DNA from 4 places in the Limnohabitans sp. TEGF002 genome. Region 4 is predicted to be linked to each of the others. Evidence: predicted binding sites of a transcription regulator. Region 4 holds the regulator's gene; each other region holds the start of a gene.
What was found. The regulator FNR, encoded in region 4, switches genes on or off when oxygen is low (the NO sensors DNR and NnrR bind a similar motif). The targets are predictions, from matches to a motif close to TTGATNNNNATCAA.
Positions count from the first base shown of each region.

Region 1 (3,256 bases), 1.5 Mb from region 4:
CGGACGAGCGTGGGTTCACCCTGCTGGATGTGCGCCCTGATCGTGTCACCGCAGACTTCAGGACCACCCCCAATCCGGCGCAGGCCAACGGCGTCTTCCGATCGCAGGGGCAGTGGGTCATTCGGTCGGGTGTGCCAGGCGTGCAAAAAGCCTGATGCCGTTGTTCATGGCCGGCCAACGGGGCTTTCACACTTTAAGTTGTAAGGGTTCTGATGTGACTAAGCGGTCTTTTTTTGGCCTGCGAGGCTAGAATCTGGCCATGAATACCGAAGCCCACACACCGCCGAAAAAGTCCTTCAAGATCCAGATGCTGGCAGCCCGTGAGACCGCCATCATCCAGTCGGTCAACCGGTTGCTGGCCGAAAAAGGCTTTGACGCGATGACGGTGGATGAGGTGGCCGCCGAGGTGGGCATTGCCAAGGCGAGCTTGTACAAACATTTCACCAGCAAGGAAGAGTTGGCCTGCGCCGCCATGGTCACTGCCATGCGTAAGGCGCAAGAACACATCCAGTCTTTGTCGGCCGAAAAAGCGGCCATCGACAAACTCAAGGCGGTGACCCGCTGGACCATGACCCTCAAGCTGCAGGGCCTGATGCCCTCCTTGCCCAGTCAGAACTCCAGTCTGCGTGCCACCTTGATGGCCAGCAAGGACTATATGGATGGCTTGATGGAGGTCAGCGATGCCTTGGGCGGCTGGATCGAAGAGGCACAGGCGCAAGGTCAAATCAACAAGGCATTGCCTGCTGTGGCCGTGCTCTACACCTTGTTTGCTCGGGCTTGCGACCCGGTTCTGGAGTTCCTCAAGATGGGCGAACAGCACACCGACGAACAAATCCTCGATCTGGTGATGAGCACTTGTTTTGACGGGCTGAGCGCCCGCTAAAGACGCAGCTTCAGCGCACCAGCAGCACGGGCACTTTGCAGTGCGCCAGCACCTGGGTGGCGACCGAGCCCATGACCAGATTGCCCAAGGTGCCGTGGCCGTGGGAGCCCATCACCACCAAGTCAAATTTGCCGCTGTCGGCGGTTTTAGAGATGGTCTCACCCGCATGGCCCACTTTGGACACGGTCTTGGCGTCGATGCCGTGGCGTAGCAAAAACTTGGTGACCGGGCTGAGCACTTTTTCGGCTTCGTCGCGGTGGTAGGCCTCGACCATGTCTTTGCCCACGGCAGCACGTGCGCGTGGGGGCAGCTGGGGGCTCACCGTCATCAAGGTGTAGCTGTTGTTCGTGCTGAAGAGTTCGTCGTGCGTGCTCAAGTAGGCCAGCATTTTTTTGGTGTATTCACTGCCATCAACGGCCAATAAGATTTTCATGAGGCTCTCCTGTTGGGGATCAAACAAGTCTTCACTCTAGGCCTTGCAGGGCCGTGAGGGCTTGACCTATGTCATGAAATCAGAGGGTGGCGTGTGCCTTCACGTCGGGGCCGTGTGAACTCATGTGCCCCGCACCTCCAGCACGCATTGCGGCTTGAACATCAGTTGTTCGTTTTTGCGTGCATAACCCAGTGGGTTGGCCACCACGCGGCAGCCGTTTTGGGTGTAGTCACTTGGGCAATGCAAATGGCCATGAAGCCACAACTGGGCGTGGGGCAGCAAGTGGTCGAGCGCGTTGCAAAAACCCGCCGTGCCTGGCACATGGCCATAGCGCGGGTCAGCGCTGGCCAAGCTGGGCGCAAAGTGCGTGACCACCACGGTCGGACCCGAAAAAGGCACGCTCAATGCAGTGCTCAGCCAGTCCTGGCATTGCAGGGCTTGCTCGCGCAGGCCCTCGGCCAGCCAGGGTTCACTTTGGCGCGTGGTCAGGGTTTTGCGCAGGTAATAGTTGGCGGCGCGAAAGGCTTTGTCGCGGGCCTTGAGTTGGCGCGTGAATTGGCTGTTGGGGTGGCTGAAGTGGGCCGGAATTTTGTCGGTCAGTGGGTCGGGGATGGGTTGCCCTGCCAGCGGCCCCAGCGCGTCAAAGTCGGTCCACAGCGTGGTGCCCACAAAGCGCACGCCGCCCAGTTGCAGCACCTCGCGCTCCAGCCAGGTGATGCCCAGCCGCTCGCATGTTTGGCGCAGCCGGGCATGTGCCGCGTCAAAGTCCAGTCTGTCGTACTCGTGGTTGCCGGGCACAAACAGCACGGGTGTGGGCCAGCCGTGCAGCGGCGAAAACCGCGCCAAGCCAAAGTCGCCGTCGCCTGAGCTGGCAAGCGCCGAGCCTGCTTGGTAAGACCCAATGTCGCCCGCGAGCACCAGCACATCAGCACCCGGAGCCGGGGTGGGCATGAAGTCGGGGTTGGACTCCAGGTGCAGGTCGGAAAGGAGTTGGATCTTCATGTCGGGATGTCGCGGGTTGGCACGGGGTTGTCAAATGCCTGCCGTGCCACTTGCTGCAGTTGGGCGCGCAGCCATTGGTGCGGGCTGTCTTGTTGGCGTTTGCGGTGCCAAATGGCATGCACTTGCACAGGCGGTACTTCAAAGGGCAGGTCGTGCAGCACCAGTTCATGGGCCATGCCGGTGGTGGGCACAAAGTGGCGCGGCAACACTGTGAGCAAGTCGGAGTTCACCACCACCCGCCCCGCCGTGAAGAACTGGTTCACCGTGAGCACAATGCGCCTTTGCTGCCCGATGGCGGCCAGCGCTTCATCCACAAAGCCGTAGGCCCGCCCGGAAAAGCTGACCAACAAGTGCCGTGCCGCGCAATAGGCCTGCAAGCTGATGGGCCGCTTGGCCAGCGGGTGGCCCTTGCGCATCACGCACACGTACTCGCCCGAATACAGGCGCTGGTGTTCAAAAGGAATGGCTTCGCCCGACTGGGCGCGTGCCGTCAGGTCGGCCAGCACCGCCGGAAAGTACCCCAGCGCGATGTCTGCGCTGTCTTCGCTCAGCAATTTGCGCGGGTCGCGCGTGGTCAGGGGCAGCACACGCAAGGACACACCCGGGGCCTGCAGCTCCAGTTCGCGGGCCAGCCCGCCCATGAGTTCGGCGGCGGTGGCGTCGGCCATGGCCAGCACAAAAGTGCTGTTGGCCTGCTGGGGCTCAAAAGTGCTGGGCACGATGGCCGCTTGCAATTGGCGCAGGGCCTCGCGCACGCTGGGCCACAGGGCCAGCGCCCGGGGTGTGGGCGCCATGCCGTGGCCGTGGCGGCGCACCAGCTCATCGCCCAAGGTCTCGCGCAAGCGCCGCAAGGCATTGCTCACGGCCGGTTGGGTCAGGGCCAGGTTGTGCGCTGCCCGGGTCAGGCTGCGCTCGGCCATGACTTCGTCAAACACCCG
Region 1 is NZ_AP029224.1:262,428-265,683, reverse strand. It holds gene ACZ5SR_RS01380 (alkaline phosphatase D family protein) at 1-155, shown strand, start outside; gene ACZ5SR_RS01375 (TetR/AcrR family transcriptional regulator) at 260-883, shown strand; gene ACZ5SR_RS01370 (universal stress protein) at 894-1,316, opposite strand; gene ACZ5SR_RS01365 (metallophosphoesterase) at 1,437-2,318, opposite strand; gene ACZ5SR_RS01360 (LysR family transcriptional regulator) at 2,315-3,256, opposite strand, start outside.
Region 1: a site for FNR is predicted at 1,378-1,391, ahead of ACZ5SR_RS01370 (universal stress protein). Genes of this name have one in related genera too.

Region 2 (3,256 bases), 1.6 Mb from region 4:
CTCACATCCACCACCACAGGGTCTTGGTCAAAAAAGCCAGGGGTTTCAGCCATCTGTTGCTTCAATGCAGCAGAGACAGCTTCAATGTCTGTGGTCTTGAGTAACAAAGCCAACAAAGACAAATCGGCGCTTTTGATGTCGTAACAGGGTTGAGAAGGGTCTTCTGAAACGATCGCCATGGTGCAGTCTGGGATGGAAAGATGCAAATCTTAACAGCGCACCTCTTTCTTGTTATCTCTCTATAGTTTTATATCTTTAAATAGTCGTAGTAGTAAGGATAAGCTTGTTCTGTGTACAAGTGTCTTTTCTTGAGCATTGACAAAGACTTATCGTGGTTTCAAGGGTGTGTGTGAGTGTGATTTTTTGCTGTCACGACAAAATGAACAACTTGACCAAGATAGACCAAGCTGTTGATAACCATGCGGTTTCGTGTTTTTTATCCACAGGTTTATCCCGGTCGGTTTTATCGATCGATCAACCATTGAATGATCCCTTTGGCGACGAAACCCAGCATGCCAAAAGCCAGACCTAAAAAGATCACGAAGGTGCCAAATTTACCGGCCTTCGACTCCCAAGCCAGCTGCAAGACGATGAACAGCATGTAGAGCATGAAAGCGGCCACACCAATGGTCAGGCCAAACCAGGCAAACTGTTCTTCTGTGAAATTCCACATCACACAGACTCCTGAGGGGGCATGCGCTCAGGCACATCACGGGTGTCCACCAGATCGCGGTAAGCATGCCAAGACGCATGACCCAGCATGGGCACGATCACGATCAGGCCGATGAACAAGCTCAAAATGCCCATCATGCTCAGGCCCATGATCAAAAACGCCCACAAGACCATGGGCATGGGGTGGGTCAGAACCACCTTCCAGCTGGTCAACACCGCCTGCAGGGTGTTGAGTTGGCGGTCTAAAAGCAAAGGCATGGCCACCACGCTGGAAGCAAAAACCGGCGCAGCCATCAGGCCGCCTAACATCAGCCACAGCTCAAACAGGTAATGGTCTGGGCTGAGCACCACATGGCGAATGAAATCCATGGGGGTGTGGATCGGCACCGGGGCCAACAAAGTGATCAAGGCCGATGAGGTCATCACCCAGCCTGTGCCTGCCAAGCCCAATAACAAACCAAAACGCACCAGGCACCAGTAACTCACGGGTTCGTTGTTCTGCAGTGTTTGCCATTGCGTCCAGGTTTTGAACAAAAGCCGCAAGTTCACGGCCTCATTTCTTTCGATGGCGCGGCTCATGGCGTACAAGCTGGAGGCCAAAACGGGTGCCACGACCAAAAAGCCCGACACCGCACTGGCCAGCAACCAGAACCGATCGTGTGCCAGCCAAGTGATCAAGCCGCCAACCAGGGCCATGACCAGGCCATGCGCCAAGCTAAGCCAAGGTGAATGACAGATGTCTTTCAATCCCAAATAAAGCCAAAACAAAGGTTGCTTGCCATCGATGCGCAAAACGCCAGGCAAATTCAAACGCCCACGTTTTGTTGGTGCAGGATCGGGAAGCGGATTGGGGGATGGGTGGGAAGGAGGGGAAGCTTGGGTCATGCCATCGAGCTTACCTGCAGGGAAATTTGTGAATTTGACCTGCATCAAATGGCAAAAGGCTGACCAGCAGCCTTTTGGATTCAATCAAACCGGTGAAAACCCGGTTGGGTGTGACCTACAGAAGCTCAATGATGCCCGTGACCGCCTGAATGTTTCATGGCGTGCATGCCTGAGTGTTTCATCATGCGTGTTGTTTCCTGGTCAAACACTTGTTTTTGGTCTGCATTCAGCGTGGCATAAAAAGCTTTCGTAGCATTGGTACGTTGTTGTAGGTGCGCATCGCGTTGGGCTTTCATGGCCTGCATTTGGTCCAAGCGCTCGGGTGTGGTCATTTTTTCGAAGCTTGCACGCTCGGGCTGCGCCGTGCGGGCAGGGTGTTGCATCGATTGGGTGAAACTGTTCCACGCAGGTTCTTGAGTGGCTTGCAAGTTCAGTTTGGACTTGAGTTCGGTCAAATGTTGGGTGTGACGTTCAGCTTTGTGCTCGCGCATTTTCTCCATGCGGCCAACACGGGTGGAGTCGGTGGGGGCTGTGGTGTTTTGGGCCAAAGCCAGACCGGTCAGACCGGCCATCAAGGCCGTGGCGATCAAAGTGGTGCGAATCGATTTCATGAAAACATCCTTAGGTTGATGGGATGCCTGCAGTGTGATCCGCCCATGTATCTGGGCTGTGCCCGGATGCTGCTGATTTGTAAAGATCAGGTATTTTTATTCTTGCAGGTGTTGATGCCCAGCAAGCTGTAAGGCGGGCACCAACCCACCAAACCGGTGGCCAAAGGCACCAGGCCCAGCCAGCCCCAAACGCCCACAGTGCTTGTGGCCGCCAATGCGATCAAGACGAGGCCACCCACAATGCGGATGATGCGTTCGATGTTGCCAATGTTTTGGGTCATGTGAAACTCCTGGGTTGAAAAATTCAAAAGGTGACGCGGTAACCTTCATCGGCAATGGCTTGTGCCAAAGCTTCGCGGGGTTTTTCAGAATCCACTTGCACGCTGTTGTGTGTGCGGTCGATCACAACTTTGGCCTGTGCATCCAAAGACAATAAAGCCTTGGTGACTGCTTTTTCGCAGTGGCCACACGTCATGCCCTCAACGGTGAAAATTTGGTTCATGATGCATCCTCTTCAATCAACTGAACACGACCCGTTTGGGTCTGGTCTGAGCATAGACCATCAAGGACTTCATGCCATGACACAGATCAATAACGAACTTCCCATCACCTACGACATCGGTATCGGCGGCATGACGTGCGCTTCGTGCGTGGCGCGGGTTGAAAAAGCGCTGAAAAAAATGCCCGGTGTGCTCAGCGCCACGGTCAACCTGGCCACCGAATCGGCCCGCATCGAAGTCGCGTCAAATGACGTGACCGATGCACGCCTGCGCCGCGCTGTGCGCGATGCAGGCTATGAACCCCGCACACCCGAAGCACAAGCCGATGCAGGCCGTGAATCACCCTGGGCAGGGTTCATGCCGGTGGGTGTGGGCCTGTTGTTGACCACGCCTTTGGTTTTGCCCATGCTGGCCGACTTGTGGGGCCAGCATTGGATGCTGCCCGCGTGGGTGCAATTTGCACTGGCCACGCCTGTGCAGTTTGTGTTGGGCGCACGTTTTTACAAAGCCGGTTGGCACGCCCTGAAGGCGCTCGCGGGCAATATGGATTTGCTGGTGTCCCTGGGCACCACCGCAGGTTGGGCCTTG
Region 2 is NZ_AP029224.1:293,923-297,178, forward strand. It holds gene minC (septum site-determining protein MinC) at 1-179, opposite strand, end outside; gene ACZ5SR_RS01505 (DUF2788 domain-containing protein) at 464-673, opposite strand; gene ACZ5SR_RS01510 (DUF2189 domain-containing protein) at 673-1,557, opposite strand; gene ACZ5SR_RS01515 (Spy/CpxP family protein refolding chaperone) at 1,683-2,168, opposite strand; gene ACZ5SR_RS01520 (YgaP family membrane protein) at 2,255-2,449, opposite strand; gene ACZ5SR_RS01525 (heavy-metal-associated domain-containing protein) at 2,473-2,670, opposite strand; gene ACZ5SR_RS01530 (heavy metal translocating P-type ATPase) at 2,747-3,256, shown strand, end outside.
Region 2: a site for FNR is predicted at 1,592-1,605, ahead of ACZ5SR_RS01510 (DUF2189 domain-containing protein). Genes of this name have one in related genera too.

Region 3 (3,256 bases), 690 kb from region 4:
CGCAAGCTGCTCGACCGTTTTCTCTGAGTGATTTCAAAGGGGCCAGACTGAACCCTGCTCGGGCACCAGGGCGCGCCATTTGATCTCGTGCTCGATGCGCTGGCGCAGCATGTCGGACGCTTCTCGCTCACCGTGCACCACATACACCTGCCCAGGAGCGCTGGGCATTTTGTGCAGCCAACTCAGCAGCTGGTTGGCGTCGGCATGGGCCGAGGCCGATTCAATTTGTGCCACTTCTGCCCGCACCGCCACATCCTGCGCATGGATGCGGATGGTGTTGCGGCCACTGGCCAAGGCTGCCCCGCGTGTGCCTGGTGCCTGATAACCCGTCAAGATGATCATGTTGCGGTGGTCGCCCGCGTATTGCGCCAGGTGGTGCAGCACACGTCCACCCGTGGCCATGCCGCTGGCCGCCAAGATCACCATGGGGCCATGCCGGTGCAACAGTGATTTGGACTGCTCCGGTGTTTCGAGCATGGTGGCCACATGGTCCATGTTGCGAACTTCCTGTGCGTTCAGGCGGTGTTCCCCGGGGTGGCGCTCAAACAGAGCGGTGGTGTGGATCGCCATCGGGCTGTCCAGAAAAATCGGCAGGCCTTTGGGAATCTCTCCTGCAGCCTTGAGCTGCGCAATGGTGTGCAGCACAGCCTGCGCCCGCCCCACGGCAAACACCGGCACCACGGCAACGCCGCCGCGCGCAGCCAATTTTTTCAGGAGCGGCCCGAGTTCCTCAAACAACTTTTCCTTGGGGTGTTGACGGTCGCCATAAGTGGATTCGATCAAGACCGTGTCGGCCTGTGGCGGCGGCTCGGGTGGGTTCATGAGCGGGTCATCGGGGCGACCCAAATCGCCAGAAAAGAGGATGCGTCGCCCAGCCACATCAAGCAGCAAACTGGCCGCACCCAGAATGTGCCCTGCAGGCTGAAAACGGGCCTTCCAGCCGCGAATCGGCTCAAACCACTGACCTTGATGCTCTGCGTGCAATTGTTTGAGGCTCTGAATGGCCTCTTGCTTGGTGTACAGCGGCAGTGCCGGAGCATGTTTGGAAAAGCCGTGTCGGTTTGCAAAAAACGCATCTTCTTCCTGGATGTGCCCGCTGTCGGGTAGCAAGATGCTGGCCAGATCACAGGTGGCCGAAGTGGCGTGCACCCGGCCTCGAAAACCGTTTTTGACCAGCAAAGGCAAGTACCCGCTGTGGTCTAGGTGCGCATGCGTCAGCACCACGGCATCGATGTGCGCGGGGTTGGCAGGCAGTGGATTCCAGTTGCGCAGGCGCAGTTGTTTGTAACCCTGAAACAAGCCGCAATCGACCAGCAAACGTTTCTGGTTGTGTTCGAGCAGGTATTTGGAGCCGGTGACGGTGTCGGCTCCTCCGAGGAAGGTGATGGTGGCGCTCATGCGTGAGATGCTGCGCCGAAAACCAAGCCTCCAGATTGATCAGAGTCAAACAACCACCAAAGTGGAAGAGGAGCTGCGGCGGGTGACGATTTTTGCGTACCCGCCATGAGGAACCCACCGCAGCTCCTCTCGCACGGCCAAGCGGGTTAAAGCAGATTCAAGCCCCGAAGAAGCCTTTGAGCTTGTCGGTCCAGCTCTCTCCACTGGGCTGGTGTTTGCCACCGCCTTTGGAGAGCGACTCCTCAAACTCCTTGAGCAACTTTTTCTGGTGCTCGGTGAGCTTGACCGGCGTTTCCACCGTGATGTGGCAATACAGGTCGCCCGGGTAGCTGCCTCGCACGCCCTTGATGCCCTTGCCACGCAAGCGGAACTGCTTGCCGGTTTGGGTGCCTTCGGGGATGTCGATGGCCGCTTTGCCGCCCAGCGTGGGCACTTCGATCTCGCCACCCAATGCCGCTTTGGAAAAGCTGATTGGCACTGCGCAATGCAAGTCGTCACCATCGCGCTCAAAGATGTCGTGCTTTTTCAGGCGGATCTCGATGAACAAGTCGCCCGGTGGCCCGCCATTGGTACCCGGCTCGCCATTGCCCGCGCTGCGAATGCGCATGCCGTCGTCGATGCCGGCTGGAATTTTGACTTCCAGTGTTTTTTGTTTCTTGACCTTGCCTTGCCCGTGGCAAGTGCCGCAAGGGTCGGGGATGATCTTGCCCGTGCCTCGGCAGTGCGGGCAGGTTTGCTGCACGCTGAAAAAGCCTTGGCGCATTTGCACTTGGCCTTGGCCGTGGCAAGTGCCGCAGGCTTTGGCGCTGGTGCCCGGTTTGGCCCCGGAGCCGTGGCAGGTGTCGCATTCGTCCCAGCTGGGGATACGCAGCTGCGAGTCCTTGCCGTTGGCCGCTTCTTCGAGCGAGATTTCCATCGCATAGCTCAGGTCAGCGCCACGGAAGACTTGGCGTCCACCGCCACGACCGCCACGTCCCTGGCCGCCAAAAATGTCGCCGAAGATGTCGCCAAACGCATCACCAAAGCCACCAAAGCCCTCGGCACCGCCGCGCATATTCGGGTCAACCCCGGCATGGCCGTGCTGGTCGTAAGCCGCGCGTTTTTGTGCGTCCGACAGCATTTCGTAGGCCTCTTTGACCTCCTTGAATTTGCCCTCGGCTTCTTTCGCTTTGGCGTCTTCACCCTGGTTGCGGTCAGGGTGGTACTTCATCGCCAGTTTGCGATAAGCCTTTTTGATGTCCTCGTCCGAGGCGTTTTTGGCAACGCCCAGCACTTCGTAAAAATCTCGTTTTGTCGCCATGGGGCAAATCCAACCGTTAGAACAAGAACGCCGCGAAGGCGATTCAGGCATCTGAATCAGCTTGCGCGGCGGGACTGCGGCCAGGCCGCAGAGAGTGGGGTGTTAGCCCTTTTTGACTTCCTTGACTTCAGCGTCCACCACATTGTCGTCTTGTGGCTTGGCTTCTGCACCGCCGGCGGCAGCACCCGCAGCGGCTTGCTGCGCTTGCATGTCGGCATAGACCTTTTCGCCCAGCTTTTGGCTGGCGGTCATCAGGGCTTCGGTTTTGGCTTCGATGGCGTCTTTGTCTTCGCCCTTCAAAACTTCTTCCAATTCCTTGGCGGCAGCTTCGATGGCTTCTTTTTCTGCCGCTTCGATTTTGTCGCCGTGCTCGGTCAGGCTCTTTTTCACGCTGTGCACAGCCGCTTCACCAGCGTTGCGCGCTTGCACCAGTTCCAGCTTTTTCTTGTCTTCGTCGGCGTTCAGCTCAGCGTCTTTCACCATCTGCTGAATTTCGGCTTCGGACAGACCGGAGTTGGCCTTGATCGTGATCTTGTTCTCTTTGCCTGTGCCTTTGTC
Region 3 is NZ_AP029224.1:1,195,787-1,199,042, forward strand. It holds gene ACZ5SR_RS06010 (cyanophycin metabolism-associated DUF1854 family protein) at 1-27, shown strand, start outside; gene ACZ5SR_RS06015 (MBL fold metallo-hydrolase RNA specificity domain-containing protein) at 34-1,398, opposite strand; gene dnaJ (molecular chaperone DnaJ) at 1,556-2,698, opposite strand; gene dnaK (molecular chaperone DnaK) at 2,801-3,256, opposite strand, start outside.
Region 3: a site for FNR is predicted at 1,434-1,447, ahead of ACZ5SR_RS06015 (MBL fold metallo-hydrolase RNA specificity domain-containing protein). Genes of this name have one in related genera too.

Region 4 (3,256 bases):
CCGATGTAGACATAGCCCGCATCGGTCAGCGCGTCGAGCGAGCGCGAGAGCATCGCCACCTTGGGGGCACCTGCTGGCAGCGCTTGCGCGTGAATGCGACGTTGCGGTTTAAAACGTTCGGGCAAGTGCGCATAGGCATACAGCGCAATGCGGTCAGGACGCAGACTTTTCACCTGCTCCAGCGTGCGGTCAAAAGACTCGGGCGTTTGCAGGGGCAAGCCGTAAATCAAATCGACATTGACCGATTCAAAACCGAGTCGGCGGGACGCCTCGACCAAGGCAAACACCTGGTCTGCAGGCTGGATGCGGTGCACGGCTTTTTGCACCGCAGGGTCAAAGTCCTGAACGCCAAAACTCAGGCGGTTGAAACCCAACTCGGCCAGAAACGCCAGCCGTTGCTCATTCACGGTGCGGGGATCCACTTCGACCGAATATTCACCACCCGGCACGAATTGGAAGTGCTCACGCAGCATGGCCATGAGTTGGCCTAACTCCTCGTCGCTCATGAAGGTGGGTGTGCCGCCGCCCAGATGCAATTGACTGACCGACTGGCCGCGCCCCAAATGGCGGGTGTGCAACTCGACCTCTTTGCGAAGGTAACGCAAATATTCCGTAGTCCGCTCTTTGTGTTTGGTGATGATTTTGTTGCAGGCGCAGTAATAGCAAAGCGATTCGCAAAACGGAATGTGCACATACAGCGACAGCGGTACTTGCTTGCCCACCGGGCCCGATTGGCGCTGTTTCAAGGCTTGCACGTAATCGGCCTCTCCAAAGGCTTCGACAAAGCGATCGGCTGTGGGGTAAGAGGTGTAGCGCGGGCCGGGCACGTCAAAGCGAGCCAGCAATTGCGGTGAGATGACGGACATGTGTCTGCCCCTTAATTCGAATGTAAACAGAACAAGGCCTCACTTTGCCTGCTTGCATCTGCTCATGTGTTGACTCAGGTCAAACCCTTTACCGGTTTTCGGGGATTTCTGGCAAGGACCGGGTATACCCTCAAATTCAGCGCTTGATTCGGTATAAGCTCAAGTCTTGATCCAAGGCAAATCCATTGCTCAACCAAGAGATAAACCATGAATCCCCAAGCCATCAAAGTCGCCTGCTCCAACTGCAATTTGCGCGAATTGTGCATGCCCATGGGCCTGAGCGACCATGACCTCAACCGCCTCGATGACCTCGTGGCCGTGCGCCGCAAAATCAAACGTGGCGACACCCTGTTCACTAACGGTGAAAAGTTCACGTCGCTCTACGCCATCCGCACCGGCTTCTTCAAAACCTGTCTGGCCACCGAAGACGGGCGCGATCAGGTCACGGGCTTTCAAATGGCGGGCGAGATCATTGGGCTGGACGGCATCGTGAACGACCAGCACAGCTGCGATGCGGTGGCACTCGAAGACGCCGAAGTCTGTGTCATGCCCTTTGACCGAATCGAAGAAATCTCGCGCGAAGTCACCGCTTTGCAGCACCACGTGCACAAGATCATGAGCCGAGAGATCGTGCGCGAGCATGGCGTGATGTTGCTTTTGGGCAGCATGCGGGCCGAAGAACGACTGGCCGCTTTTTTGCTGAATCTGGTGCAACGTTTGCACGCCCGAGGTTTCTCACAGTCCGAGCTGGTGCTGCGCATGACGCGCGAAGAAATTGGCAGCTACCTGGGCCTGAAGCTCGAAACCGTGAGCCGTACGTTTTCGAAGTTTGTGGAAGACGGCACCGTGGAAGTCAAGCAGCGCCACGTGCGCATTCTGGACACCGAGGGACTGCAGCGGCTGGTGAACAACACCTCACATTGCCACTGAGCCCTAGGCTCAAGCACTGAACAGGTGGTTCGGTGTCTTAACGGTTCACTTCAGCCGAGGACAGACCCAGCAGCGCAGTCAATGCGCTGGACACGATGGCCAAGGCCCAAAACGCAAAAAAGGCCAGCGTGTAAATTGCTTGCCTGGACAGGTCCAGGTCTTGCCCGAACCAATGCAGGTCGTGCGGATCCACAAACGCGAAGACCAAAACTTCCAGCAGTCCCGCCACCAAAAAAGCAGGCCAGGTGATCCACATCCAGCGTTGAGCGAGCATGGTGTCTCCTTTCGGAATCAGGGTTTGGTGGGTTCAGCAGCAGGCGCTTGCAGCGCAGCAGGCAACTCGCCCGTGGCCACATGGTTGCGTCCTTGCATGGCGGGGACATGGGTGATGCCCTGGCGCTCTTGCATGGCGGTGCGTGGCGTGACGTTGAGCACCGGATCGGGGTTGGTCGCGGCAATGTAGAACGTGATGAAACCAGCCACCACCACCACGGCGGGGCCACCAATGACCATCCACACCAATCCAAAACGCCACCAGGGTTGCCCCTCTTTGCTCACATTCAGAACCTTGTTCATGGCTGTCTTTCAAAAATAGGGGTCACTCAACGAGGGACCAGAAACACGGTTTTTTCGCTCAGCTGACCGACCGATTGGCCATCTGTCGATCGGGACTCGATGTGGAAATGGATCGGGTGCGAACCTGCGGGCGCTGCGTCGTAGGGCACTTGCAATCGCACGGACACCCATCGAGACTCGGTGGCCCCCACCTCCACCATCGGCTCAGTGGCCAGGGCCAGGCCCGGCAGACCCTCGACTTGCAACTGGAAAGTCAAGTTCTGCTCTGCCGCATTCATGATTTGCAAGCGGTACACGTTTTCAATTTTGCCGCCCACCACAATGCGGGCCATGGTGGCGCGGTCGCGCACGATGTCCACCTTGAACGGGTCTCGGTTCCACAAGGACACGCCAACACCAATGATGATGGCCCACAGCACAGTGGTGTAGACCAACACGCGAGGTCGGAAAATGCGCCGCAGCGTTTGCGCCCAGGCCCAGCCCTTGTCCATGGCGTTTTGCGTGGAGAACTTGATCAAGCCCCGCTCGTAGCCCACCTTGTCCATCACAGTGTCACACACGTCCACACAGGCGCCACAGCCAATGCATTCGTACTGCAAACCTTTGCGGATGTCGATGCCCGTGGGGCAGACCTGCACACACAAGGTGCAGTCCACACACGCGCCCAGCCCCAGGGCTTTGGGGTCTGCTTTTTTGGAGCGGGCACCGCGCGGCTCACCCCGCGCTTCGTCGTAGGTGACGATCAAAGTGTCCTTGTCGAACATGGCGCTCTGAAAACGCGCATAGGGGCACATGTATTTGCATACCTGCTCGCGCATGAAGCCTGCATTGCCGTAGGTGGCAAAACTGTAAAACAAGATCCAGAAAACTTCCCAAGGGCCAAA
Region 4 is NZ_AP029224.1:1,889,283-1,892,538, forward strand. It holds gene hemN (oxygen-independent coproporphyrinogen III oxidase) at 1-866, opposite strand, end outside; gene fnr (fumarate/nitrate reduction transcriptional regulator Fnr) at 1,074-1,796, shown strand; gene ACZ5SR_RS09345 (hypothetical protein) at 1,834-2,070, opposite strand; gene ACZ5SR_RS09350 (nitrogen fixation protein FixH) at 2,088-2,372, opposite strand; gene ccoG (cytochrome c oxidase accessory protein CcoG) at 2,399-3,256, opposite strand, start outside.